DNA from 4 places in the Brucella sp. NBRC 12953 genome. Region 3 is predicted to be linked to each of the others. Evidence: riboswitches for the same ligand, from Rfam matches in the RefSeq annotation. Region 3 holds a riboswitch; each other region holds the start of a gene.

Region 1 (7,315 bases), on a different contig from region 3:
TTGTCCCTGCATCGAATTATCCCTTCATTTTGAGCGGCAGACCTGCCGCCATGAAATAAACTTCATCCGCCACTGATGCCACGGCCTGATGCAAAAAACCGGCATGATCGCGAAACTCCCGCGCCATCTGATTTTCCGGCACAATGCCTAGGCCAACTTCGTTGGAAACGAAAACAACCGGACCTGAAAGCGGACTCAACGCCGCTATCAGTGTCTCGGTTTCAGCAGCGATATTCTGCTCTGCCATCATCAGATTGGTGATCCAGAGCGTCAGGCAATCGACCAGCACGAAGCGGTCATGCCCCGCATGTTTTTCAAGCGCCCCAACAAGGTCGAGTGGTTCTTCCACCGTCTGCCATTCACGTCCGCGACGGTCGCGATGAATGGAAATACGGCTTTCCATTTCCTTGTCGAATGCACGTCCTGTCGCGAGATAGACTGGCTGAAGTCCTGAGTCCTCAACCAGTTTCTCCGCAAACGACGACTTACCAGAACGGGCTCCGCCAAGAACGAATGTAATTTTTGCATTTTCATTTCTGGGCGGAGCCATAGGTATCAGCCTTCAATATCCGACTTTGCATAAGCCTGAATGAACCAGCCCAGCGCAAGACCAATGACGGCCCACATGAACAGGTTTGTTGCAAGCGATGCGACTGCATATTGCGAAGCAAGCAGCGATGGGATTGGCGATGCAATATCTTCAGGATGCGGTGCACCATAAAGATGTGGTGCGATAATCAACACAAGCCCGAGAATTTTGGAAATGATCTCACCACGCAAAACCAGCAGATAAATGCCGACGCCGCTTAACACCACTGTCAGAATCCACCAGAGCTGGCGCTGCGCCAGATCGGCTGCGGGCATCGCAGGCAGTTCCGGCGAAAGCCCCAAAGCTGGCAGGAAAGCGACTGCAAAGAAACCGGCCACACCCCAGAAAATACCGTTCTGCGGCGTAATACGACGACCAAGCAACAGAGCAACACCGCCCAAAAGCAGGGCAAAACCTGCGCCAGCTACGAGATTGGCGAGCAATGTATTGCCAAGACGACCAAACGGCAGTTCTGCCCCGGCCTCACCTTCACCTTCGCTGGTTGCAGCTGCTGCATGATCGTGCGGTGCAGCCGCTTCGGCTGCATCACCATGACTATGACCGCCACCAGCGTCTTCATAAGTTTCCGCCTGAATGATCAGCGGAACGGTTTTCAAGTACATGGCAGGCGTCACGAGAAGCCCTGCCAAAATGCCAGCAGCAAGCGTGGCCAGAAGATATCGGATAAGCATTTTAGTCCCTCAACAACGGCAATTCGCGCCGATAGCCGTCCACCATCGGGCGTTGCTCAATTCCAATTCAAAAAGCTAAACGGCTTAGTGGCAGGGAAAACCGTATGAATGACGCGTGTCGTGCGCTGAATCGTGCAGCGTATCGGAGTGAGCAAGACCCACGCCATAAATCAGAAAAGCACCAAGAAGCAGCGACACGACAGCCGTGCCAAGACGCGTTGCAAGCGGCATAGCTAAAGTGTTGGGAACAGAATTTTGGGTACGCGCAGCCATGACAACCTCCGTGCAGGCAGCAGGGAAAACCTCCCATGGGGTGCGGACAAAATGTCCTTCACGCAACAGGCAGGTCTCCTGGCTCACGGGTCGTAGGGTTTGAAGCTGCCTTCCCAGAAACGCTGTGTTTCCAGTGGCCGCCGGTTAACCGGCTTGCCTCATCCCTCTCCGCTCTACAGTCGCGGGGTCGGCTGCGATAAAGACGCCCGGATTGGGTCCGTCCGTCGCATTCCCTTTTGGTATCGTCGGGATTCGTCCCGGCAAAACCTGTTGTGTAAACCGACACTAGGCTTTCACAAATGCGGCGTCAATCGAGTGCAAACAACGCATCAATATCCAGACAGTTTTCAAGGCCGTCAGCCAGCTCATCAAGTGCCGTTTCAATGCCAGCACGATAATTCTCGACTGAACTGCTCACGCCGAGCGTTGCAAGAAATTGCCGACGGAACTCATCCGCACCAAAAAAACCGTGCAGGTAAGTCCCCATTACCCGACCGTTCGCCGAGACTGCCCCGTCATCGTGATCGCCGATCCGCGCGAATGGGCGGATAGCATCGGGACCATTTGTCCGCCCTATATGAATCTCGTAGCCATCAAGTGCTGCATCATAAAGTTGCGAGTGAGCCTCAACATTGCGCAAGACTTTTTCTGGTTCCATCATAGTGTTGACGTCCAGCAACCCCAACCCGTCGATGTCGCGCACCTGACCCTCGATACCCTCCGGGTCACTGATCCGGTTGCCGAGCATCTGAAACCCACCACAAATACCAAGCACATGCCCGCCGCGCCGCACATGGAGCTGCAAATCACGCTCCCATCCGTTTTCGCGAAATGCAATCAGATCGGCAATCGTTGATTTCGTGCCCGGTAAAACCACAAGCCCTGCGTCATGCGGCAAAGGCTGTCCCGGCGGAACCATGACAACCTCAACCTGGTTTTCTGCCTTCAGCGGATCAAAATCGTCGAAATTCGCAATACGCGGCAACAGGGGGACTGCTACTTTCAACGCCTTGGCATCGCCGCGCGTGGCTCGTTCCAGAACGACCGAATCTTCAGCAGGCAGTCGTGACACGGCTTTCAACCATGGAACAACCCCAAAAGAACGCCAGCCCGTAAAGCGGGTAATCGCTTCCAGACCGTCATCAAACAGCGAAATATCGCCGCGAAACTTGTTAATCATGAAGCCGCGCACCATGGCGCGATCTTCATCCGGCAGAATTGTATGCGTACCGACCAGCGAGGCAATCACCCCGCCGCGATCAATATCACCCACCAAGACGACTGGCACATTTGCACGCGTGGCAAAGCCCATATTGGCGATATCACCGGCGCGCAGATTGATTTCGGCAGGCGACCCCGCACCTTCGATCAACACCAGATCGGCGCCTTCACTGACAATATCAAAGGATTCCATCACCGCAGCCATCAGTTGCGGCTTTAACTGCTGATAATAGCGCCCACGCGCCTCGCCACGCACTTTACCCTGCACAACCACCTGACTGCCCATATCAGTCTGTGGCTTCAGCAGAACCGGGTTCATATGAACCGATGACGGCTCGCCGCAAGCCAGAGCCTGAAGCCATTGCGCGCGCCCAATCTCGCCGCCATCATCGCTGACGGCTGCATTATTCGACATGTTTTGCGGTTTGAACGGCCGGACTTTCAGCCCGCGATTGCGTGCAACGCGACAAAGACCGGCAACAAGCACGCTTTTGCCGACATCCGAACCCGTTCCCTGAAACATGATTGCGCGTGTCATGCGAGCTTGCCTATCCCAACTTCATGCGACTGGCAATCGCCAGCGGTTGCGGCAACCTTATATGCAAAAATGCGCATCAGTTTATTACAAAAGTGAGCAACATTATTCCAATGGAGCGTTGGCAGCCACGCGCCATTGTGATCTAGTCGCCTCAGGAGGGTGCGGTGCTCATAGGGAGGAAACCATGGATACTGCCGACCAGAACCAGTTTGAACTCAATGAAGATCAACTCGCCATTCAAGATATGGCGCGCGGCTTCGCATCGGATTTTGTTGCGCCTCATGCACTGCGATGGGATCGCGACAAACATTTCCCGATTGACGTTATAAAGGAAACCGGACCGCTTGGCATGGGTGGCATTTATGTTCGCGAAGACGTAGGTGGATCGGCACTTAAACGCTCTGATGCGGTCCTTATTTTCGAGGCGCTTGCCGAGGCTTGCCCAGCTTTTTCAGCGTTTATTTCCATCCATAATATGGCAGCATGGATGATCGATACGTTTGGCAATGAAAGCCAGCGTCAGACATTTTTGCCTAAACTTACGTCGATGGAATGGCTTGCGAGCTATTGCCTGACTGAACCCGGTTCAGGCTCCGATGCAGCCGCACTTCGCACCCGCGCAGAGCGGGATGGCGATCACTATGTACTTAACGGCACCAAGCAGTTTATTTCCGGTGCGGGAGCTACCGATCTTTATGTAACTATGGTGCGTACCGGCGAGGACGGTCCGAAAGGAATTTCTACCATCGTTGTGCCGAAAGATGCGCCCGGCCTGTCGTTTGGCGCCAATGAGCACAAGATGGGTTGGAATATGCAGCCCACCCGCACAGTGATTTTCGACAATTGCCGCGTGCCTGTCGCCAACCGTCTGGGTGACGAAGGTACGGGCTTCCGAATCGCCATGGCCGGCCTTGATGGTGGACGACTAAACATCGCCGCCTGCTCGCTCGGTGGTGCACAATCTGCGCTCAATAAAGCATTGGAATATACCGGGCAGCGCAAGGCTTTCGGCCAGACAATTGACCGGTTTCAGGCGTTGCAGTTCCGCCTTGCTGATATGGAGACCGAGCTCTCAGCAGCAAGACAGCTTCTTTACACTGCTGCGAGCAAGCTTGACCGCAAAATGCATGATGCTGGCAAATGGTCAGCGATGGCCAAACGCTTTGTGACCGACACAGGCTTTAACGTCACCAATGACGCGCTGCAGCTTCTGGGTGGCTATGGCTATCTTCATGATTACGGCATCGAGAAACTTGTCCGTGATCTGCGCGTTCATCAGATTCTCGAAGGCACCAACGAGATCATGCGCGTGATCATTGCTCGCCAGCTGATCGGACGCTGATACAAATATTGAATGGGAGGAAATCATGGCCACTATCGCGTTTATCGGCCTCGGTAATATGGGCGGCCCAATGGCCACCAATCTGGTGAAAGCCGGACACAAGGTCATAGGCTTTGATCTGCTGCCTGCTCATCTTGAAGAAGCTAAAGCCAACGGCCTTCAGATCGCGGCAAATGCTGCAGAAGCGGTCAGCGATGTAGACGCGGTTATAACCATGTTGCCTGCTGGTAAACATGTTCTTTCTGTTTATGAAGACATTGCCCCTAAGGCTCGTAAAGACTCACTCTTCATCGATAGCTCGACGATTGACGTTGATTCGGCGCGCAAAGCTCACGAAATCGCAGCCCGCCATGGCCACCTCTCCATTGATGCACCGGTTTCGGGCGGCACAGGTGGCGCCGCAGCAGGTACCCTCACCTTTATGGCGGGCGGCAGCGATAATGCCTTTACAAAGGCTGAGCCGCTTCTTCAGCCGATGGCTGGTAAGATCGTGCATTGCGGCGGCGATGGCGCAGGTCAGGCTGCAAAAATTTGCAACAACATGATTCTCGGCATTTCGATGATCGGCGTCAGCGAGGCCTTTGTGTTAGCTGAAAAATTAGGCCTCTCGCATCAGGCACTGTTTGATGTGGCATCCACCTCATCGGGGCAATGCTGGTCGCTGACGACCTATTGCCCGGTGCCCGGACCAGTACCAACATCGCCTGCCAACCGGGATTATAAGCCCGGATTTGCAGCAGCTCTGATGCTCAAAGACCTCAAGCTTTCGCAGGAGGCGGCAAAAAGCTCGGGTGCTGCAACGCCGTTGGGCGCTCATGCAGAAGCACTTTACAGCCGCTTCGATAATGAAGGGCATGGCGGAGACGACTTTTCGGGCATAATAAATTTCTTGCGCTCAACCAAAGCAGGCAATTGAGAAATTCTTCGCCAAAGCAGCGAAAAACTTGCTTTGTTTAGATTTGCTTAAGTATCTGATAACTGTCCGGTAACGATGTTGCGCTAAAAAGGAGCCAGAGACGGTGCAAACCTTCTCGACGCTCCGGATCTGGTACTGCGTACCGGAGCTTCAGTCTCTCCCGCCTGTGTATTGTTTGGCGGGAACGCCATGCGTTTTTGGCAAAACCGTGCACCTTCAGAGGCAGCGCGGTTTTTGCCATTGTTCATTTCATAAATTATGCGTGATTTTTATATTAGATCTGGTCCCAAAGATTGAATTCTGGCCATAATCCTGTGAAAGCTAACCGCTGCTTGGTACGCAGATAAAGCGTAATTTTTTCTGGGATCTATAGATTTTGAGTGCAACACGACCAATAACGGCACTTCCAGCCGAAAAAAACACGTTCGGTTTACCGGCGGCGGTGCTTTTTGTCCTTTGTTATTTCGCCTTCCAGGCAATATTGGTCACGTTTGTATCAAACGGTGCAGGTCTCGACGATGCGGAACAGCTCGCCAATATCGGCTATCTTGATTGGGGTTACGGCGGCTCTCAGCCACCGCTTTACACCTGGATAACAAATATTACGGCGTCGGTGCTAGGCACTTCTATGCTGACGTTGCAGATCGTCAAGTTCGGTGTACTCGCAAGCCTTTTTCTAAGTGTATTCGCCGCAATGCGGCTGCTCGGGTTTTCACGTATCGTTGCCTCGACGTCAATGCTTGGACTTTTTCTCATTCCGCAGATTGGATGGGAATCGCAGCGCGCACTCACACACTCTGTTGCAGGCACAGCGGGCTGTGGTTGGGCCTTTTTGGCTCTTGCCTGGCACATGCGCGCCCGTCATGTGGGTTCGGCGGCCGTACTTGGCATTACTATGGCTGCAGCGATTCTGGGCAAATTCAATGCCTCGCTTTTCATAATAATGCTGATTGTCACCGCTCTTTCAGTCCCCGAATATAGAAAAATTCTCCTTTCAAAGCTCTCTATCGTCACAATCATTGCCTTTGGCGCAGCTTTCGCCCCCACGGGCATGTGGATGCTCGCGCACAAATCGAGCGTCATTGCTCGCTCTGGCAAACTCCAGATAGGCGCTTCGGGAAATCTCTTTATTGACCGCCTCAACGGTGTCGGCAGCTTTATTGAAGCAGCCTTTCTATTTTCGATTGTAGCACTCGCGGTTGCGGGCATTATTGCGCTTATCCACTCGAAAGCGCGGACATTGCCAAATAAACCATTCACTTCAGGCGAGATTTTTATGCGTCGCCTGCTTATCATCGGAATGGGAATTGTTTTTGCCGGTGTCGTGCTGGCCGGTGTCAGCAATATCAAAGACCGCTGGTTGCAGCCGGTTCTTTTCCTTCTACCTGCAGCCACCGCTGCCTGGTTTGCACATTATCGAGCCGGAACACGAGCGCTGATAGATTTCGCGACTGTAAGTATCGTTGCGGCTCTAATTGTGCCACCTGTCCTTGCCTATTATCTCACATATGGCTCAAGCACGCCGCCCTATGGCCAGCTGGAATATCAGCGTCTTTACGATGAAGTGAGGCAGCAGGGCGAATTTAAAACGATCTTGACGGACAACGCACAGATCCCCGGAAACTTCCGTCTCTTCGACCCGTCTCTCCAGATTATTCATCCTGAAACACCGTTTGGTGCGGCCAATGCAGTGAGGCCTACGCTGGTTATGTGGTTCGGAGATGCAGTTCCAAATGAGCGTGTA
Region 2 (7,315 bases), on a different contig from region 3:
GCGCCACGCCCAGGATCGGCTGCACGAGTGTCACGATGGGCATCAGGAACAAGCCGGTATTGGTGCCCCAGCGGAATGAGCCTGCGCCGCCGAAGATCGAGTGCATGGACTTCTTGCCTTTGGAGAAGCGTTCGCAGATGACGACCTGCATCGCAGCCCACACCGGTCCGCACATGGTTACATCGGGGCCGAGCACCGACATGCCGGTGTTTCGGATACCGAAAACGAGGTGGGCGCGGTCGGCGCTGTAATCGATCTTTTCATCCGGGCGCTGAAGCTGTGCTTCGCCGAGGATCGATTTGGTTTTCAGCACGTCACCGAAGAGAACGATATAGGTTGCGAGAACCGTCGGCAGAGCCGTCAGGAACATCGAGAGCGGTGGCATACCGAGACCAAAGATCGTGTATTCACGCCAGAGCGTCGTGAAATCCGGCGACGAGATTGTCCACTGGAATTCAGGCCATTTTGCTTCGCCAAACAATGGAGCAACAATAACGGCAAGTAAGATGCACGGCAGAACACCGAGCTTTCCGATCAGGCCGAAAAAGCCGCCATTGCGGGAAAGGCGTGCGAACTGCGGTGAGAACATCAGATAGAAGCACAGGCCGATCGAGATCGCGATGGTGAACGGGAAAATGTCGAAGTTGCCGCCAATTTTGAACACGGAAATGACCGCTGCAAAGCCTGCACCAATAATGATGCCGGATTTAATTGCCTGCGGAATAGCGGCAATGACGCGGTTTGCGATGCCTGTCGCGCCGATGAATATCGACAGTAGCCCCAATGTCATCTGGAAGGAGACAAGGGCATGAATGCGTTCCGGACCTTCAGGGAAGGTGGCGCAATATGCCATGATGAGTGGCACGGCAGGGGTGATCCAGCCCGGAACGACCGGGTCGCCGAGCAGGTGATGTGTGAGGTAGAACAGGCCGTTGAGAACGACGACGGCGAGCGCCACTTCAAATGGCATTCCCAGCAGTTCCGCCATCAGTGGAATGGCCGAGAGGTCGACCGCACACATCAGAAGGCCCTGACAGTAATCAGGCCACTCGAATTTATAATGAACGAAAGGCAGACGGATTTTGAACGGTCCGGCAGGCCAATATGGCTGCTCCTGACCATCGATGCGTTCAGTGCTCAAGATTTTACTCCGAAAGGACGAAACAGAGCTCCGGAAGAACAGCCATCAGGCGCGCTCTTCCGGGATGCTCATTAAATTAGATGTTTGGATCAGAATGCTTCGCGATAAAGCGCCAGCGCGTCAGCTTCCGTCACATCAACAGGGTTGTTACCCAGAAGACGTGTTTGAAACATTGCATCACGGGCAAGCGTTTCGAGGCTTTCTTCGGTGACGTCAACGTCACGCAGGCGGCGTGGTGCGCCAGAGCGGTTCATCAGGTCTTCCATAAAATCAACGAAAGCTGCTGAACGTTGTTCTGTCGTGCCTTCCGATTTGCCGAGCAGCAGGTCTGCAAGCTCTGCATAAAGTTCAGCTGCGCCCGCCATGTTGAAGCGCAGAACCGGTCCGAGCATCAGGGCGTTGGAGAGACCATGGGGCACATGATAGTGACCGCCGAGTGGGTAAGCCAACGCGTGAACGGCGCCAACCGGCGAGTTCGAGAAGGCCTGACCGGCATAGTTTGCGCCAAGCAGCATGGCTTCACGGGCATGGCGATCTTTGCCGTTTTCGCAGGCTGCAACCAGATTGGCCGACAGGAGTTTCAACGCTTCACGCGCGAAAGCGTCAGAAAGCGGATTTTTCTTGATGCGGCTGGTATAGGCTTCAATCGCGTGAACCATGGCGTCGATGCCGGTGGCTGCTGTGTGAAGCGCTGGCAGACCGCAGGTCAATTCTGCATCTAGAATGACGAAATCTGCATAGAGCTGGCGGGAAACGACACCCATCTTGGTGGTTTCGCCGGTGGTCAGGATCGTGATGTTGGTCACTTCCGATCCGGTGCCAGCAGTGGTTGGGATCTGGATCAGCGGCAGGCGCGTGCCCTGCACTTTGCCAATGCCGTAAAGCTCGGACAGTTCCTGCTCGGAGACGATAAGCACCGCAGCAAGCTTTGCAATATCCATCGAAGAGCCGCCGCCGAGGCCCAGCACGATATCGCAACCGGCTGTCTTGGCCTGATCGACACATTCAAACAGAACCGATTCCGGCGGATCGGCAACGACGGCATCAAAAATGCTGATGCCGAAGCCAGCCTTTTCAAGCGAAGCAAGCGCTTCGTTGAGAACGCCAGCCTTGTGCAGGCCCTTGTCGGTTACGATGAGGATTTTGCGTTCTGAGAAACGCTCGCCCAGAATTTCGCCGAGACGCATTGCAGCCCCCCACTCGACAAGCATTGAGCCGACCGTGTCGAACGAAAATGGCTTGATACCTACAGTCATAATTTCCACCCTTATTCATATTTCCCCAGCGCCGAGGTCTCTCATTCCTCGCCGGCACAAAGGCGCTGGGTTTCAAGCGGTCCGGCTTTCACGTATAGGAAAGCCAGACCGACAGTTTTCCGATGCAGCCGGTGCAGCGGTCGTCTGAAGAGATGCTTGGGAGGACCTCTTCTTAATTGTTCAATATATTGAACAATGTTCAGGATTTAATAGATCGATACAGGATATAAAGCCCGGCTGTCAAATTATCCCTTCGACCAAGACGAAGGATTTTAATCGATTCAATAGTTGCCTTGACGAGCACGTTCAGCAGGCCATTGATTTCGTTAAACTCTTTGTCGCGCAGGCCACACGGCTTTGTGAACCTAGAGCGCATCCCGAAAAGTGCTAAGCGGTTTTTGGAACAAGATGCGCTCAAAAACAAACGGGTAGTGTATTTCCAATATTTGCTCAGCACATGAACCGAGGGACGCAAATGCTGGAATCAGACCACTCGGATGCGGCTATGCCCAAAATCCTTGTACTGGACGGCCTGACAAGCTGGAATGTAAGCTCGGACCGCGCTTATTCATGCGAGCAAGGGAGGGCTTCATGGAAGTAACGATCATAACAGGTGCATCCGATGGCATCGGCGCTGAAACCGCGCGACAGCTCAGTGCGCGGGATGGTGCGAGGGCAGCGCTGGTTCTGGCTTCGCGCAATGCCGAGAAGTTGCAGGCACTTGCTGCTGAGCTTGAACAATCGGGTAGTCAGGTATTGGTCGTTCCAACCGATGTCACCGATCACAATGCCTGTATTGCGCTTATCGAAAAGACGGCCGCTGCGTTTGGGCGGATCGATACGCTGATTGTGAATGCGGGCATGTCGGCTCATGCCAATTTTGCCGAGATCAAACCGGAAGACTTGCAATGGATGCATGATCTGATGGAGCTTAACTATTGGGGCAGCGTCTGGCCGATCCATGCAGCACTCCCGCATCTGGCCAAATCCAAAGGCCGCATCGTTGCGGTTTCATCTGTTGCCGGGCTGATAGGTGTGCCGGGGCGCACCGCCTATAGTGGCACCAAATTTGCGCTCTCAGGGTTTTGCGAGGCGCTGCGATCGGAGCTTGAGCCGAGCGGTATTTCGGTGACGATCGTTTATCCGGGTGTTGTCAAAACTGACATTCGTAACACAGGTTATAGTGCCAGCGGTGGTGCTCTTGGAATGAGCGGTGTGCGCGAAGACGATATGATGTCTGTTCAGCGGGCCGTCGAGCTGATGCTGGATGGAATCACCAATCGCAAACGCGAAGTGTTGATGACGCGTCAAATGCGTTTGGGGCGCTGGCTGAAACTTCTGGCACCACATATAGTGGATCGCATGGCTTTGAAGGCCATAAAGCCCGAGTTTCGGCCCAAACCGATCAAGCCTGTGGAATAGTCGGCTACATATCCCTGCTATTCACAGGCTGGACGAAACAAAGGCTAGATTTAGTTTTTTTGATCCGTCTATCCATTGACGACTTTTTAACTTCAGATACTATATCTTGTGTTCAAGGTTCTTACGATTCGTGAGGATCAAAAGCGAAGATGGGAATACGGTGCGCGGTATCCATGATGGATGTTGTTAAGCCGTAGCTGCCCCCGCAACTGTAAGCGGCGAGTTCAAATCCAGATGTCACTGGCACAGGCCGGGAAGACGGATGCGAGCGATGAGCCGTGAGCCAGGAGACCTGCCTTGAACGAGAACGTCCACGGGCGGGGTGTCCGGTTGGCGCGCGATAAGTTATGGCATTGTACTGCCATGTCTTTTGGTGCCCCGTATATCCCTCTCATAAGCTTCGGGGTGACAAGCATGTCGAGTAATTCAAGACCAAACAGTTCCGGTCCGCCATTTACGGGCTAGTTTGGAGGATTCGCGCTGTTAAAGCGCGTTGTACCTCTCAGTTTTCGTTGCTTTTCACGCGCATTTCATCATGCGCGAACGCCTTTTTGCGCCTTCATTCGTGTGAGGCGTAGTGGATCAAAACATCTGTCTATACGCATTCTCCAACGCCAAATGCTTCTGCGACAGTGCTGGAAATGCTCCATCCCCAGTGAGGAAAAAATGAACGTTACCGTCTATAGCAAGCCCGCCTGCGTCCAGTGCACCGCAACCACCCGCGCGCTCGACCGTCAGGGCATTGAATATGCTGTCATCGACATTTCCGCCGATGCCGATGCGTATGATCTCGTTCAGGGCCTCGGATATCGTCAGGTGCCGGTAGTTGTTGCTGGTGAATCCCATTGGGCCGGTTTCCGGCCGGATATGATCAGCTCGCTGGCGTAACGCCGGTCTGCTGCCGGAGTTTGTTATGGGCCAGATCGTCTATTTTTCCAGCCGTTCGGAAAACACGCATCGCTTTGTGATGCGTCTGGGGATGCGCTCAAAGCGTATTCCGCTGGAAAGCTATGAAGACAATGCTGGTCTGTTGCGGGTGAACGAGCCTTTTGTACTCGTAACGCCAACCTATGGCGGCGGCGGTGCGAAAGGCGCTGTTCCCAAACCGGTCATCCGTTTTCTCAACGATGCGGATAACCGATCCCTCATTCGCGGTGTTATCGCCGCCGGGAACAGTAATTTCGGTGAAGGCTTTGGCCTTGCAGGTAAAATAATTTCGGAAAAATGTCAGGTTCCCTACCTCTATCGCTTTGAGCTTTTGGGAACGGATGAAGACATTGGCAATGTTAAAGACGGGATGGAACGATTTTGGACACGGCAGACACAACCCTGACCCGTGAGCGCGAGACGGTCGCCGCTTCGGAAAAGCAAGAGTCATCCCCAGCATCGGGGGCTTCATCGGGCGGCAAGCCGCAGAAGCCCACGGAGACATCGCTGGATTATCATGCGCTAAACGCCATGCTGAACCTGTATGACGATGACGGCAAAATTCAGCTGTATCGTGACCGGCAGGCTGCGCAGCAATACTTCCTTCAGCACGTCAATCAGAACACGGTGTTCTTTCACAATCTGCGTGAAAAGCTCGGCTATCTGGTCGATGAAGGCTACTACGAGAGGGAAGTGCTGGATCAGTATTCCTTCAACTTCGTGCGTGATCTTTTCGATCATGCCTATGACAAGAAGTTCCGCTTCCCGACCTTCCTCGGTGCGTTCAAATATTACACCAGCTATACGCTGAAAACCTTCGACGGTAAGCGCTATCTCGAGCGCTACGAAGACCGCGTTTGCATGGTGGCGCTTGCGCTTGCGCGTGGCAATGAACAGCACGCACGCGAAATGGTCGATGAAATCATTGCGGGCCGTTATCAGCCGGCAACGCCGACCTTCCTCAATGCAGGCAAAAAGCAGCGCGGCGAACTGGTCTCGTGCTTCCTGTTGCGCGTTGAAGACAACATGGAATCGATTGGTCGCTCCATCAATTCCGCCCTGCAGCTTTCAAAGCGCGGTGGCGGTGTGGCACTGAGCCTGACCAATATTCGTGAATCCGGCGCACCGATCAAACAGATCCAGAACCAGTCTTCGGGCATCATTCCGGTGATGAAGCTGCTGGAGGATTCATTCTCTTATGCCAACCAGCTTGGCGCACGCCAGGGTGCGGGCGCGGTTTATCTGCACGCCCATCACCCCGACATCATGCGCTTCCTCGATACCAAGCGCGAAAATGCAGACGAAAAAATCCGCATCAAGACGCTGTCGCTTGGCGTTGTAATCCCGGACATTACGTTCGAACTCGCAAAGAACGACGAAGATATGTACCTCTTCTCGCCTTATGACGTCGAGCGCGTCTATGGCGTGCCGATGACCGAGATTTCGATCACCGAAAAATACCGTGAAATGGTTGATGACGGCCGTATCCGCAAGAAGAAGATCAACGCGCGTGATTTCTTCCAGGTGCTAGCGGAAATCCAGTTTGAATCCGGTTATCCTTACATCATGTTCGAAGACACGGTGAACCGCGCCAATCCGATTGATGGACGCATCACCATGAGCAATCTCTGCTCGGAAATTCTTCAGGTGAGCGAAGCCAGCATCTTCAATGATGATCTTTCTTATGAGCATCTCGGCAAGGATATTTCCTGCAATCTCGGCTCGCTCAATATTGCAGCAGCTATGGATAGCCCGGATTTTGGCAAGACCATCGAAACCTCAATCCGTGCTCTGACGGCCGTTGCAGACATGAGCCATATCGGTTCTGTCCCTTCGGTTGCGCGCGGCAATGATGAAAGCCATGCTATCGGCCTCGGCCAGATGAACCTGCACGGCTATCTCGCTCGCGAACGTATTTTCTATGGTTCGGAAGAAGGCGTCGATTTCACCAATATCTACTTCTACACGGTGGCCTATCACGCAGTTCGCGCTTCCAATCTGATCGCTGTTGAACAGAAAAGCTCGTTCAAGGGCTTTGAGAAATCGAAATACGCGACAGGCGAATATTTCGACAAATATACCGATCAGGTCTGGGAGCCTGCAACTGAGAAGGTTCGCGAGATTTTCGAGAATGCCGGTATTGCGATCCCGACGCAGGAAGACTGGCAGGAACTGAAAAAGGCCGTCATGGAAGGCGGGCTTTATAATCAGAACCTGCAAGCCGTGCCGCCAACAGGCTCGATCTCCTACATCAACCATTCGACCTCTTCGATCCATCCGATTGTTTCCAAGATTGAAATCCGTAAAGAGGGCAAGATTGGCCGCGTTTATTACCCGGCTGCTTTCATGACGAATGATAATCTCGAATATTATCAGGATGCCTATGAGATTGGCCCGGAAAAGATCATCGACACTTATGCAGCGGCAACGCAGCATGTCGATCAGGGTCTGTCGCTGACGCTTTTCTTCCGTGATACCGCCACCACACGCGATATCAACAAGGCGCAGATCTACGCCTGGAAGAAGGGCATCAAGACGATTTATTACATCCGCCTGCGCCAGATGGCGC
Region 3 (7,315 bases):
CTTCTGATCGATAGCGGACAGACGGACTTCAACACTGTGATAGTCCGACTGGCTCAAATTCTCCATAACCTTGCCGACCTGATGGGCAAGGAGGTTGATCTGCTGTGCGAGCTGATCAATGGCCTGCTCAGGCAACTGCGATCCTTCGCTCAGTGCATCGATGCGTTGCGAGAGCTCGCCAAGGCGGCGAAACAGTGTGTCCGCATTCTGTTCGGCGACCGAATTATCCAGTTGATGTGTCAGTTCGGTCAGGCGCTGTTCGATGCGTTCAAGACGTAGTGTTTCTTCGCGATCTGAATGCGGATGACGATTGGCAGCGATCACAGCCCGGCTTATTTCATCAAGACGGCTGTCGATCTGGCGCAATGTATTGTTTTCCGACCGCGGCGCGCGTGGCTCTTCGCGCATTTCAGCGAAACGAGGAGCAAGGGGCAGAGATGGACGGGCATCGTATTGTTCAGCCCGGTTCTGCTCTTCTGTGAGGCGGCGCAGATGTTCTGCAATCTCCGCAAGGCCGGTGATGTGCTTTTCAGCCTTTGGCTCAGGCGAGCGTGGACGGGGCGCAGCGTTTCCAATATGACCGAGACGCTTTTCCAGTTCCGCCAAAGTATTGTGCAATTCGTTCATGGCGCTCGACTTCGGCGCGATAGGCGCATGGCGCTCGCGCAAGGCGTTCAGCTCGTCAATGATGGAACGTGAACCGGATGCCTGGTGGTCGTTTGCCATGTGAAATCACTTTTCCAAAAATAGAAACAGCCGAGAGCCGAATTCACCAATGAGTCGAAGCCATATTTGCTGAGGCTATATTCTTACAAACGTGGTAAACAAGTTATTAAAATCTATCATCGATTGCATAAAAACAGCCTCCTTTGGGGAGGCTGCGATTGTTTTAAGTTTCAGAAAAATAGGGATTATTCGACGACAAGTACCGTGCGTGGACGCAAGGTAAGTGCAAGCGCGAGAAACAGCAGGCAGGCAACCGTGACGAAGACCGGGAGGCCGTGTGTCAAATATTGCTGCGCGATGCCTGCAAAGAGCGGGCCGATCAGTGCGCCGACGCCCCACATGAGGCCCATGCTGGCATAAATGCCCACAAGCTGCGCGCCTTTGAACTGACTGCCGACAACGCTCAGCATGATTGTGTAAATGCCGACAAATGCGCCACCCCACACAAACAGCAACGTGTAGGTGAGCCATGGCAGGGTGAGGGCCCATGGCCAGATCGCGGCTCCTGCAGCAGACAAGCCTGCAAGGATGATCAGGAGTGTCTGGCGGCTCATGCGGTCGCCCAGAAAGCCGATTGGAATCTGCAATACAATCGCACCGAACATCATCACCGACATAAGCTGTGTCGCCTGATTTTCGCTCCAGCCAAGATCGACGGCATAAAGCGGCAGGAACGACAGGCCTGCAGATTCAATCGCTGCATTGAGTACGGTTGCCGCCAGCGCGACAGGTGCAAGTGCCAGATAATGCAGCGGGCTTCCGTGCGGTTTGTCGGTGATCGGCGGCGCACTAACCTTTGGGTTGGCGATCAATAGCGCTGCAAGAAGGGCAAGGACTGAACCAACGAGATAAGGCAGGAAACCGCTTGAGCCGACAATCGAGAGAATGAGCGGTCCAAGCGCAAAGCCAAGCGACAATGCCGCTGTATAGATGCCCATGGTCTTAGAGCGGTTCTCATCGGTGCTCAGCGAGTTGAGCCAGGTTTCAGAAACCACGAACAGGGTTTCAGATGCGGCGCCTAACAGAATACGCAGCGGAAACCACAGCCAGATCAATGGAACTGCGGGAAATAGGCCCAGCAGGACTGCAGCCGCAGCAAGTGCGACAATCACCAGCGACCGCATTCCAAGCCACGCGCTCAGTCGCGGCAAAAGGAATGCCATGCAGAGCACGCCGACGGCGTGCATGGCCGCGTTGGCGCCAATGATTGCTTCGCTGAAGCCCATCTCATCGAGATCAAGAGCGATAAGTGCAGCGCTTAGGCTGTAAGTCAGACCGAAGATCATCGCAGTGCTGGTGACTGCAGTGCGCGAGAGCATAACGTTGGAAGGAGCGTGTTCTGTGGTCACTGTGATGATCCGGACGAGCTTGATACTGAAAATACTTAGATATCAAGAAGAGTGGGAACTCAACTACTTAGGAAAAATCTTTCAGCATCGTCATGAATATTGTTGAATCAATCGTTCTTGGGCTAAAGCTCATATCTGTCGCCAGAGGAGATAAATGTGAGCCAACTAGCCTATACCACTGTAGCCCGCCGCCCATCGGTGGAGGAATATTTGCATCTTCGTGCGGTGGCTGGCCTTAGTCCCTTCACGAAAGCCGCCGCTGCCAAAGGGCTCGAAGGCACGGTCTATTCTGTACTTGTTTTGCACGATGGCTCTGCAATCGGAATGGGTCGGTTGATCGGGGATGGCGGTTGCTTTTTTCAGGTGGTGGATATCGCCGTTGGGCCGCAACATCAGGGGCGAGGCTTGGGCAAAGCCATCATGAGCGCCATCATGAACTATGTTAATGCCGAACTTCCGTCTTCGGCCTATGTGAGCCTGATTGCTGATGTGCCAGCGAATAAGCTTTATGAGCAATTCGGCTTTAATGAAACTGCGCCACGATCCCTTGGAATGGCTTATCGCGTGAAGTCAGGGGCGTAATCGTCACTTTGCCGACCAGGGGCGCGGTCCGACAACAACATGATTGTTTGATCCTTTTCAATCGTTTATGCCTCACTTATTCGGAGGATCTTATGAAATCTTTATTCACGTTTGCATTTGTATCGGTTTTGGTTCTCACATCCAGCTCGGCCTATGCTTTGGATGCTCAGAAAGATTGCTCCACATTGAAGCAGGTCATCAAAGAATCGAAGATAAACTTCAAGAATGTTGCAGCTGATGCGGCTCCCCAGGATGTGGATGTTTATCCATCAAAGCTCACATTAACCGGCAGCAATTCTTGCCGTGTTGTTCTGCGCACGAGCGTATCTTCGGTCAGCTGGTTGTGCGTTGTTGAAGATACGACCGTGAAAGCGGTTGCAGCTTTCGTTTCGAAATGCGTGGGCAAGCCTGAAACCCCTGATGCGGCTTATCAGAGGTCTGGCGCTAAAATCTTCCGTTTAAAGCCGCAGGTTCCCGCCGAGATCATTGTTTCGGAACTGGATCGCGGGAATATTGCCCTGCAAGTCAAAGCGCTGCAGAAGAAATAGCATCGGCGGGCCGTGCGAACAGGCGCTCAGGTCTATCGTGTTCAAAGTTGCATTGATGCTTGCCGCGACGTCGCAAGGAATCCGTCGACAAAATCGATGGTTTCGTCACCGCTTCTTAGGCCGAGATGAATGCTTTTCTGAATTCCTGTCTTGCCGATCCTGACGGGGTGAACGCCGAGTGTCTTTGCTTCTTGGCGCACCAGCCAGTTTGGAATGGCGCTGACGCCGCGGCCTGCCGCAACAAGTTGCAGCATCATTTCCGTTGTCTCGACATTTCGATGGTGCCGTGGGCGGCAATTGGCAGGCACCAGAAATTGCGTAAAGACATCAAGCCTTTCTGGTGGCACGGGATAAGTGAATAGGGTTTCCTCCAGCAAATTGGCAGGCTCTGCATTGTCCAGAAGCGATAAAGGATGACCGTCAGGAACGGCAAGCACGAGCTCGTAGTCGAACACTGGCACATAACGGATGCCGGAGGTCTCAATCGGATCTGGCGTAATCAGAATGTCGATTTCGTATCCCGTCAATGCTGCAACGCCGCCGGATGCAAATGATGTCGTTAGCTCCAGATCAACATCCGGCCATTCCACCAGGAAAGGCTTTGTTACACCCATCAGCCATTGATGGCAGGGATGACATTCCATCCCAATCCTGAGGGAGCCTCGCTGCCCGTAGCGATAATCTGATAAGACATCCTCCGCCCGTTCGATCTGCGGCAGAATGCGGTGTGCAAGTGTCACAATATAGCGTCCAGCCTCGGTGAGACGAAGATTGCGGCCATCCTTCTCCCACATGGCTACGCCATAGCGTTCTTCTAGCTTACGGATGGTGTGACTAAGCGCCGACTGTGTCACATTCAGCTTTTCCGCCGCCGCCGTCAGGCTCCCCATGCGATCAACTTCGCGCAGGATTGACAGATGTTGTCTGTCCAGCATGATTATTTCCGCCTTCACTCATCTGTACTTGTCACCAGTACAGCCATCAAATTTCAGCTGGGCGGTGAAATGGCGCAGAAACGACGGCACGGAATACCGGTCGCGAAAGCGGCACTCCGGGACACCCCGCCCGTGAACGTTATCTGACGTGGCAGGTCTCCTGGCTCACGGGTAATCGCTCTCGTCCGTCTTCCCGGGGTAGACCCAGTGACAAAATTGGACGTTTGCTAACCGCTTACAGTTGCGGGGGCAGCTTCGGCGTTTGACCGAATTCCCTCTTAGCTACGGATTTAAATCCGCAGAACCACGACAGTGAACCAATGTCCTATGCCAACTGTCCGGTCAAGCCTTTCGGCCATGGCTCATAACAATTGCGTCACGCATTCATATTCGGGTGCGGTGTTCTGTCAAAGTCGGCCTAATCCGCCAACTTATGAACCTGGCTCATGCTTGTATGAAATGAAATCAATTTTAATCGTTCAACGCCTTCGGCATAAGAGGTTTAACGCTCTTATCCGAAGTCCGTATCAATACAGACTTTGCAGAAGGCCTGAGCAGAAATAGAAACTAAAGAAAGCAAAGACATCAAAGTGAATTTAAATCATAGATTGGGATGTCATGTCGCGATGAATAGAGATTTTACATTCAACATTAAGAGTATTTGCTTTGATGAGGATTACCATCCCTCAGAAAATACTCGTATCACGACCAATTTTGCTAATTTGGCGAGAGGTGACAATCGCCAAGAGAACCTGCGCAATGCACTCAGGATGATTGACAATCGTTTCAACGCTCTGGCGCATTGGGATAACCCGGAAGGCAATCGGTATTCGGTCGAACTGGAAATCATTTCGGTTGAAATGAATATTGGTGCTGAAAGCAAGAACGATGCTTTCCCGGTGATTGAAATACTGAAAACCAATATCATGGATCGCAAGACCGGCGAGCGCATTGAGGGCATTGTCGGGAATAACTTCTCGTCCTACGTGCGAGATTACGACTTCAGCGTATTATTGCCAGAGCATAATAAGAATCGGCTTGAATTCAGCACGCCTGATAACTTCGGAGAATTGCATGGAAACCTCTTTAAATGTTTCCTGAATTCAAATGCTTATAAAGAGAGCTTCAGTAAGCCGCCTGTAATATGTCTGAGTGCTTCAAGCAGCAAGACCTATCGTCGAACTGAAAATCAGCACCCCGTATTAGGGGTTGAATATGAGCAGAACGAGTTCTCTTCGACTGATAAGTATTTCAAAAAAATGGGATTGGAGGTTCGATTTTTCATGCCTCCGAATAGCGTTGCGCCTTTGGCCTTCTATTTTATCGGCGATTTGCTTGCCGATTATACCAATCTTGAGCTGATCGGAACCATCAGTACGATGGAGACTTTCCAGAAGATCTATCGGCCCGAGATTTACAACGCCAACTCTGCGGCGGGTGCCTGCTATCAACCGGATTTGAAGCATCAGGACTATTCGCTCACACGCATTGTCTACGACCGCGAAGAGCGTAGCCGGTTGGCTATCGAACAGGGCAAGTTTGCGGACGAGCACTTCATCAAACCATACAAGACCATTCTTGAGGAATGGTTTGCCAATAGCGTTCATTGACGAACCAAAAAACAAGGTTGCCTAGAATGAAACCATTGTTGCCCACCTCAACGGCTGGCAGCTTGCCAAAACCAATCTGGCTTGCACAACCCGAGAAACTTTGGTCGCCCTGGAAATTGCAGGATGAGGAATTAGCTGCTGGCAAACAGGACGCTCTGCGTTTGTCGCTGGACGACCAACAACAGGCAGGCATTGATATTGTCAGCGACGGCGAGCAGACGCGCCAACATTTTGTCACGACCTTCATTGAGCATCTCAGCGGTGTCGACTTCGAGAAGCGCGAGACCGTCCGAATTCGCAATCGCTATGACGCAAGTGTGCCGACAGTTGTCGGCGCCATCTCACGTCCAAAACCTGTTTTTGTCGAAGATGCCAAATTCTTGCGTCAGCAGACGAAGCAGCCCATCAAATGGGCTTTGCCGGGTCCCATGACCATGATTGATACGCTCTATGATGCTCATTATAAAAGCCGCGAAAAGCTGGCCTGGGAATTTGCCAAAGTCCTCAATGAAGAAGCCAAGGAGTTGGAGGCTGCTGGTGTCGATATCATCCAGTTCGACGAGCCGGCATTCAATGTTTTCTTCGATGAGGTAAACGACTGGGGCGTTGCAACGCTGGAAAAAGCAATGGAGGGACTTCAGTGTGAAACTGCTGTCCATATTTGCTATGGCTACGGTATCAAGGCCAATACCGACTGGAAGCAAACTCTCGGATCAGAGTGGAGGCAGTATGAAGAAACCTTCCCAAAACTGCAGAAATCCAGTGTCGATCTGATCTCTCTCGAATGCCACAATTCACATGTTCCAATCGACTTGATCGAACTCATTCGAGGCAAAAAGGTTATGGTTGGGGCTATTGATGTGGCCAACAACGCGATCGAGACCCCTGAGGAAGTTGCCAATACTCTGCGGAAAGCACTGCAATTCGTGGATGCCGACAAGCTCTATCCCTGCACGAACTGTGGAATGGCACCTTTGTCTCGTCGGGTGGCAACGGGCAAGCTGAGGGCTCTAACCGCGGGTGCAGAAATCATCAGAAGAGAGCTTTCGGCCTAGTGGTGGCTGGGCAGCAGGAGGCCGACATGAATATGGTGGAACGCCGGTTCAACATTGTAGATAAAGCCACGTTTCGTAATGGCATGTCACGGCTGGGTTCGGCGGTAAGTGTCACCAGCACAAAGTTCGGCGGGAAGCGTTACGGCTTTACCGCCTCCGCTGCCTGCAGTGTCAGCGACACTCCAGCGACACTGCTTGTCTGCCTTAATCGGGAGAGCTCGTGTTTTCATGCCTTTGAGAACGCGCGCTATTTCTGCGTCAACACACTGATGCCCGGCCAGGAGGACATCTCGAACCATTTCGGTGGTAAGACGTCGGTGGAGGACCGGTTCGCCTATGGGGAATGGGTGGAGGGACTCACTGGAGTTCCGGTCCTTGCCAGTGCTTCGGTCAGCTTCGAGTGCGAATTAACAAATGCCGTCGATGAGGCCACACACCGCATCCTTTTTGGGCGCGTAATCGATATTCGTGAGAATGAAAAACAAGCGGCGCTGCTCTATTGTATGCGTC
Region 4 (7,315 bases), on a different contig from region 3:
TGGCATGAAGCAGAAGACAAGTCTTTGTTGCTCACTGATCCATGATCCTGATTTGCTTATCCTTGATGAGCCGACAACGGGCGTTGATCCTTTATCGCGGCGACAGTTCTGGGAACTGATTGACGATATCCGCAAAGATCGTCCGGGGATGAGCGTTATTGTGGCCACGGCCTACATGGAAGAAGCGGAGCGCTTCGATTGGCTGGTTGCTATGAATGACGGCCAGATTCTTGCAACCGGCACGCCTCAGGAACTGCTTGAGAAAACCCAGACGCCTAATCTTGATGCAGCCTTCATCGCGCTTTTGCCGGAGGAGCTTCGGAAAGGGCACAGCGAAGTAGTAATGCCACCGCGCAATACACAGGCAGATAGTGGCATCGCTATCGAAGCCGAGCATGTCACGGTGCGATTTGGCAATTTCACTGCCGTTGACAATGTAAGTTTCCGTATTCCGCGCGGCGAGATTTTCGGCTTCCTCGGCTCTAACGGTTGCGGCAAATCCACGACGATGAAGGTCTTGACCGGCTTGTTGCCTGCAAGCGAAGGCACGGCAAGGCTGTTTGGACGCGAAGTCGACCCAAAGGATATCGATATACGCCGTCATGTTGGTTACATGTCGCAGGCGTTTTCGCTCTATTCCGAACTGACAGTTCATCAAAATCTGGAGCTTCACGCCAAGCTGTTTGGCATGGCGGAAGAAGATACCAAGCGCAGAATCAAGGAACTGGCCCAAAGGTTTGATTTGGCTGGCGTTATGGATGATCTTCCCGACTCGATGCCGCTCGGCATCCGCCAGCGCCTGTCGCTGGCTGTCGCGCTGATCCATTCGCCGGATATTCTTATTCTCGATGAGCCAACTTCAGGCGTTGATCCAGTTGCGCGCGATGCGTTCTGGCAAATCCTTGCCGATCTTTCGCGCAACGACAATGTCACGATTTTCGTGTCGACCCATTTCATGAATGAAGCGGAACTGTGTGATCGCATTTCCTTGATGCATGCTGGTAAGGTGTTGATCAGCGACACACCAAAAGCCATTACCGCAAGCCGGAATGTAGCAACACTTGAAGATGCTTTCATCGCATATCTCGAAGAAGCAATTGGCGAAACAGCGCCTGAGAAAGACGTTCAAGAGGCGGTGAAGATTCAGCCTGAAAAGGTTGAGAAAAGCACGACGGCCCGCGCGGGTTGGTTGCCAAATCCTCGGCGAATGTTGGCTTTCTCACGCCGCGAAGCGCTGGAGTTGAAACGCGATCCGATCCGGGCGACATTGGCCATTCTGGGCACTGTGATCCTGATGTTCGTGATCGGATACGGTATCAATCTCGATGTAGAGGACTTGACGTTTGCGGTTTTGGATCGCGACGATACGACGATTAGCCGTGATTACACGCAGCAACTTGCTGGTTCCCGGTATTTCACTGAAAAAGTACCCATAACCGATTATGACGACCTTGATCGGCGTATGCGCGAAGGTGAAATCTGCCTGGCTATTGAAATCCCGCCGAATTTCGGCAGCAATGTCTCGCGTGGTCGTCCTGTCGAAATTGGTGCCTGGATCGACGGCGCCATGCCAACGCGAGCGGAAACCGTGCGCGGTTATGTGCAGGGAATGCATGCCAATTGGCTGACACAAAAAGCGCGCGAGCTTTATGGAAGCAACGCCACTGTTGGTAACTTCAATCTGGAAATTCGTTATCGTTATAATCCGGACGTCCAGAGCCTTGTGGCCATGGTGCCAGCAGTTATCCCGCTACTTCTGCTGATGATCCCTGCAATGTTGGCGGTTCTGAGCGTTGTACGTGAAAAAGAACTTGGCTCCATCATAAATTTCTATGTGACGCCGGTGACTAAGTTCGAGTTTTTGCTAGGCAAACAGCTGCCCTATATCGCGCTTGCTTTTCTCAACTTCCTGATGCTGACGGCCTTTGCTGTTTTCATATTCCGTGTGCCATTCACAGGCAGTTTCCTGACCTATGCCACGGCGGCGCTTCTCTATGTCATCATTACGACCGGCATGGGCTTGGTGATCTCAACCTTTATCAATAGCCAGATTGCGGCGATCTTCGGCACTGCATTGCTGACACTCATTCCCGCAGTGCAATATTCTGGCATTATCGATCCGGTCTCGTCTTTGCAGGGGGCAGGTGCGTTTATCGGCAAGATTTATCCGACGACCTATTTCGTGACGATCTCGCGCGGGACTTTCTCAAAGGCGCTCGATTTCTCCGATCTCGCCGGATCATTCCTGCCGCTGCTGATTGCCATACCGGTTCTTACCGTTCTCGGCATTGTACTTCTCAAGAAGCAGGCGGGCTGAGATGCGGATTTCCAATATATTCCAGCTTGGCGTCAAGGAACTGCGCGGACTGGCGCGTGATCCGATGCTTCTGCTGCTTATCGTCTATGCCTTCACACTTGCGATCTATACCGCTGCAAAGGCTATGCCGGAAAATCTCAACAATGCTGCAATCGCAATCGTTGATGAGGATCAGTCACCGGTTTCGGGTCGCATCACGACTGCGTTTTATCCGCCGTATTTTGTGCCGCCAAAGCTCATCTCATCTCATGAGATGGATAAACGGATGGATTCTGGCCTCGATACGTTTGCGCTCAATATCCCGCCGAATTTTCAGCGCGATCTGCTTGCCGGGCGTTCGCCAACGATTCAGCTGAATGTCGATGCAACGCGCATGAGTCAGGCCTTTACCGGCGGCGGTTATGTTCAGTCGATAGTTTCCAGCGAAGTGAACGAGTTTCTCAATCGCTATCGCGGGGATACGCAAACACCGGTTGGACTTAACCTACGCGCGCGCTTCAATCAGGATCTGAACAAAGGCTGGTTTGGTGCAATCACCAATGTCATTTCATCGGTGACTATGCTTTCGATCATTTTGACGGGGGCAGCTCTCATCCGCGAGCGCGAACATGGCACCATCGAACATCTGCTGGTCATGCCGGTGACGCCACTTGAGATCATGGTCTCCAAGGTCTGGTCCATGGGGATGGTGGTTCTAGTGGCGACTGCCTTTTCGCTGGTTGTGGTTGTGCAGGGCATTCTGGCGGTGCCGATCAATGGTTCGCTGACACTGTTTTTAGCGGGTGCTGCATTACAGCTTTTCGCGACCACGAGCCTTGGCATTTTCCTAGCAACGATTGCTGGTTCTATGCCTCAGTTTGGGCTTTTGCTTATGCTGGTTCTGCTACCACTACAGGTTCTCTCAGGCGGTACAACGCCGCGCGAAAGTATGCCGGAAATCATTCAGAATATCATGCTGGCGGCACCCAACACGCATTTCGTGATGCTCGCGCAATCGGTGCTGTTCCGCGGTGCTGGACTCAATGTCGTGTGGCCGCAATTGCTGGCCATGATTGTAATCGGAAGCGTTCTTTTCTTCTTTGCACTGCGTCGTTTCCGCGACTTCCTGAGATGAAAAATCCATACAGTTCAACCATCTGAATCAATTGGTTCTGAATGTGATTCAGATGGGGCACATTGTTGCAGTTGATAATCTGCCATCCCCTTGCTATCGCTCGCCACAGGAAACGGTTCTGTCCGCAAGGATGGATGAAAAGGGAACACGGTGAGGCTCATTTGAAGAGCTGAGACCGAGACTGCCCCCGCAACTGTGACCGGCGAGTCATCCTCCCATGATCGTAAGTTGCGATCATAGCCACTGAATATTCACGTTCGGGAAGGCGGAGGACCGATGAAGACCCGGAAGTCAGGAGACCTGCCGTATCCAGTCACCCATGGCTGACACGAGGGGTGTCCAGTCGCGGCCGTCCGTAGCGGTGACATTGTGAAATGTTGCCGTGGGACAAAGACAAGGCGCTTCCGCCCTGATTTCTGACACCTGCGGTGAAGCAAGGCTTGCACGCAGGAAGTAGAAATAATGCATATTCTCAAACTATCGGCATATCTCGCATCCACCGTTCTGGTGGTTACGCCGCTCGACGTATTCGCTCAGACGAAGGCAAGCGTGCAGGATGGCGTTGTGCTTGATACGATTGTCGTCACACCGTTGAGGCGTGCAACGTCTTTGCAGCGCTCCACATCGTCCGTCACGGTCATTGATCGGGAGGAAATCGACCGATCAGCAGCGCCTGATTTGCAATCGCTTCTTCAGTACTATTCGGGAATTTCGATTACCACCAATGGCGGGCAGGGATCGTCTTCCAATCTCTACATTCGCGGTATGTCGTCAAAACAGACGGTTGTTCTCGTCAACGGTGTGCGAACCGCATCAGCAACGACCGGAGCAACAGCGCTTTCCAATATTCCACTGAGTTCAATTGATCGTATTGAAATCGCGAAAGGCGCGCATTCCTCGCAATATGGTGCGGATGCGATGGGAGGGGTTATCAACATCATCACCAAACAGGGCGGAGCCTGCGGTGAGCGCTCCTACTGCGGAAGTCTGACAACGGGGGTTACGCATCCATGGGGCGGTTATGCGTCCGGTTCGCTTCAGGGACGCAGCAAGGACGGCATTGATTATGCCTTTGGTGCCGCTGTCACAGGCACACAGGGATATAATTTTACGACTCCGGATTCTTTTGGTTATGAGCCTGATCGTGATGGTTTTCTGCAGGGATCGTTTAACTTCTCGCTGTCGAAGGATTTTGATTGGGGGAAGATTTATACTGATGGCCTCCTGAGCCGCGGCCGCAATCAATATGATGCCAAAGCACCGTCTGCTAACGAAGCGTATACAACAGCATTTAGCGGCAAGTTGGGTGCGCGTATCGATCACACAGCTGATTGGTCTTCGACGATCGAGCTCAGCTCTGGTCTCGATCACAGCCGAAATTTCCGTAAGGGGGTTAGCGGGTCTGATCTGTTTGAAACTAAGCGCTATGGCATCTTTGCCTCGACGGAAAAGCAGTTTGAAACGGGCAATGTTTCGCATGTGGTGACCGGTGGCGTTGAAGCTTACCGCGAGGAAGTCAGCGCTACGACCGAATATGCCAAAACCAGTCGTGATCTGGCTGCGGTATTCGGGCAATACTCGCTCGAATATGATGCGCTGCGCTTTGATGGCGGTGTGCGCTACGATTATAATGAGCAGTTTGGTGACGTGGTCACGTATAATCTCGGCGCGAGCTACGAAATTCTGCCGGATCTCGTGCTGCGTTCTTCGTTTGGCACGGGCTTCCGTGCGCCGACCTTTAATGAGCTTTACTATCCCGGCTTTGCGAATGCCGATCTGCAGCCGGAAAAATCCCGCTCGTATGAGATTGGTCTGAACTGGCAAGCAACAGCCGATACAAGTCTCGATTTGGCTTTCTATAAGACATGGCTACGTGATGCGATCATGAGCACGGCACCTTCCTATCTGCCTTACAATATTGCGCGTGCAGAAGTGACGGGTTTCGAAGCGGCGCTGTCTCATCGCTTCAACGAAACTTGGGCGGTGAAAGGATCGCTAGACCTCAAGAAGCCGATTGATGAGGATACCGATAACGATCTGCCATATCGCGAGCGGGTGAAGGCGACAGCTGAAGTGAATTTCAAGCCTATAGACAAGCTCGATCTAACGGCTCGGTTGCTTTACGGCGGTTCGCGCTACACAACTGCCGCGAATACCAAGAAGCTTGATCCTTATGTGACGGCTGATTTCATCGCACTGTATGACATCGACACACAATCGCAGTTGAAGCTTTCGGTAGAGAATATTTTCGACAAGGATTACCAGACAACGTCCGGCTATAATGCACCGGGGCGCAGCTTTAATATCGGGCTGACGCGGAATTTCTGACGAGATGCGCAACATGAAAACGCAGTCCGGGTTATGGAAAATCAGGTTTGGCCTTTTGGCCGGCCTGTTTCTGACTGCGTTTCATCCCGCTCATGCGGATGGATTGCCCAAGCACGTCGTGTCGATCAATGTCTGTACAGATCAGCTGGCAATGCTGCTGGCAGATGCCACTCAGCTGCGGTCGGTGTCGTATCTCTCGCGTGACCCGCTTCTGTCTGTGATGACCGAGAGAGCAAAACAGCTGCCCATCAACCATGGGCAGGCTGAAGAAGTGTTCCTCATGAAGCCTGATCTGGTGCTGGCGGGCACGTTTTCTTCGCGTGCCACGGTTGGGTTGTTGCGGGATTTGGGTGTGCAGGTAGAGGAATTCGCGCCTGCACGCTCTTTTGAGGATATCAAAGCGCATATGAAGCGCATGGGCGAATTGCTCGGCCGTGAAAGCGAAGCAACTCGGCAGATTGCAGACATGGATATGGCTCTTTCAGCAATCCAAAAGCCTGACCATAAACAGACCGTCGCGCTCTATTATGCGAATAGTTATACGTCGGGACGCGGCACGCTGATTGATGAAGCAATCCGTCTGGCCGGGCTTGATAATATCGCCGATAAGGCGGGCGTTCGTGGTTCAGCTATGCTGCCGCTGGAAATGCTGGTTATGGAAAAGCCTGATATTCTGGTGCGCGGATCGCGGGGACGACCGCCCGCACTGGCCTTTGAGAATTTCGAGCATCCGGCATTGCGCGCGCTCGAAGGGCACACGCGAAGCGTGGCGCTAAACGATAATCTGACAGTATGTGGCGGGCCGTTCAGTGTTGAAGCTGTTGCGAAGCTCGCGGAGGCTGCGCGTGACTGAAACTGGTCGTTTTTATCTCCTGCTTGTTGTTCTTGGCTTGATGGTTCTGGTGCTATTTGCGCTTTCGCCGTTGGTTGGTCCGGCATCCATCAGTGTGGGTGAGAGCATTCGGGCGCTATTTGCCGGGCAGGGGGATGTGATCGTGTTGGTTATGCGCGAAATCCGGCTGCCGCGCGCTTTGCTTGCCTTGCTGATTGGTGCTTCGCTAGGCCTTTCAGGTGCTGCTCTTCAGGGCTATCTGCGCAATCCGCTGGCCGAGCCAGGGCTGCTTGGCGTGAGCTCGTCGGCCTCACTTGGTGCGGTGATTGCGATTTATACGGGGCTGTCGCAGGTTTTCCCGTTGGCTTTGCCATTACTGGCGCTGGTCGGCGCGTTTGTGTCGGTCTTTCTCGTCAAGACGCTGGCGGGGCGTCACGCCGGAACACTGACTGTCATTTTGGCGGGTGTTGCCGTCACCAGTCTCGCCGGAGCGATGACAGCACTGGCGCTTAATCTGTCGCCTAATCCATTCGCTGCCATGGAAATCGTGTTCTGGATGCTGGGTTCTCTTGCCGATCGGTCGATGACGCATGTGTGGCTTGCCGCACCCTTCATTCTGATCGGTTGGGCGATGTTGTTTTCACTGGGGCGTGCGCTTGATAGCCTAACGTTGGGATCGGATGCCGCGGCCAGCATGGGCGTCAATCTCTCGCGCGTTCAGATT

What was found. A riboswitch is a leader RNA that binds a small molecule or an ion and turns the genes downstream of it on or off. The one in region 3 is predicted to bind cobalamin.
Positions count from the first base shown of each region.
Region 1: linked by a shared signal. The riboswitch ahead of ABWV94_RS10620 (CbtB domain-containing protein) and the one ahead of ABWV94_RS15200 (LysR substrate-binding domain-containing protein) in region 3 are both predicted to bind cobalamin.
Region 2: linked by a shared signal. The riboswitch ahead of nrdH (glutaredoxin-like protein NrdH) and the one ahead of ABWV94_RS15200 (LysR substrate-binding domain-containing protein) in region 3 are both predicted to bind cobalamin.
Region 4: linked by a shared signal. The riboswitch ahead of ABWV94_RS10805 (TonB-dependent receptor domain-containing protein) and the one ahead of ABWV94_RS15200 (LysR substrate-binding domain-containing protein) in region 3 are both predicted to bind cobalamin.

Region 1 covers NZ_BAABSV010000004.1:60,760-68,074, forward strand. The annotation lists gene cobW (cobalamin biosynthesis protein CobW) at 1-12, opposite strand, end outside; gene cobU (bifunctional adenosylcobinamide kinase/adenosylcobinamide-phosphate guanylyltransferase) at 17-550, opposite strand; gene ABWV94_RS10615 (CbtA family protein) at 556-1,281, opposite strand; gene ABWV94_RS10620 (CbtB domain-containing protein) at 1,366-1,554, opposite strand; cobalamin riboswitch at 1,606-1,840, opposite strand; gene ABWV94_RS10625 (cobyric acid synthase) at 1,862-3,313, opposite strand; gene ABWV94_RS10630 (isobutyryl-CoA dehydrogenase) at 3,498-4,655, shown strand; gene mmsB (3-hydroxyisobutyrate dehydrogenase) at 4,681-5,571, shown strand; gene ABWV94_RS10640 (ArnT family glycosyltransferase) at 6,053-7,315, shown strand, end outside.
Region 2 covers NZ_BAABSV010000003.1:195,737-203,051, reverse strand. The annotation lists gene ABWV94_RS08455 (hypothetical protein) at 1-1,141, opposite strand, end outside; gene ABWV94_RS08450 (iron-containing alcohol dehydrogenase) at 1,231-2,397, opposite strand; gene ABWV94_RS08445 (SDR family oxidoreductase) at 2,989-3,819, shown strand; cobalamin riboswitch at 3,918-4,133, shown strand; gene nrdH (glutaredoxin-like protein NrdH) at 4,486-4,707, shown strand; gene nrdI (class Ib ribonucleoside-diphosphate reductase assembly flavoprotein NrdI) at 4,733-5,152, shown strand; gene nrdE (class 1b ribonucleoside-diphosphate reductase subunit alpha) at 5,128-7,315, shown strand, end outside.
Region 3 covers NZ_BAABSV010000006.1:34,902-42,216, forward strand. The annotation lists gene ABWV94_RS15180 (peptidoglycan-binding protein) at 1-726, opposite strand, end outside; gene ABWV94_RS15185 (MFS transporter) at 912-2,045, opposite strand; gene ABWV94_RS15190 (GNAT family N-acetyltransferase) at 2,226-2,657, shown strand; gene ABWV94_RS15195 (hypothetical protein) at 2,705-3,205, shown strand; gene ABWV94_RS15200 (LysR substrate-binding domain-containing protein) at 3,247-4,140, opposite strand; cobalamin riboswitch at 4,274-4,464, opposite strand; gene ABWV94_RS15205 (DUF1852 domain-containing protein) at 4,767-5,750, shown strand; gene ABWV94_RS15210 (methionine synthase) at 5,777-6,805, shown strand; gene ABWV94_RS15215 (flavin reductase) at 6,832-7,315, shown strand, end outside.
Region 4 covers NZ_BAABSV010000004.1:101,896-109,210, reverse strand. The annotation lists gene rbbA (ribosome-associated ATPase/putative transporter RbbA) at 1-2,317, shown strand, start outside; gene ABWV94_RS10810 (ABC transporter permease) at 2,319-3,431, shown strand; cobalamin riboswitch at 3,528-3,753, shown strand; gene ABWV94_RS10805 (TonB-dependent receptor domain-containing protein) at 3,894-5,759, shown strand; gene ABWV94_RS10800 (ABC transporter substrate-binding protein) at 5,773-6,612, shown strand; gene ABWV94_RS10795 (FecCD family ABC transporter permease) at 6,605-7,315, shown strand, end outside.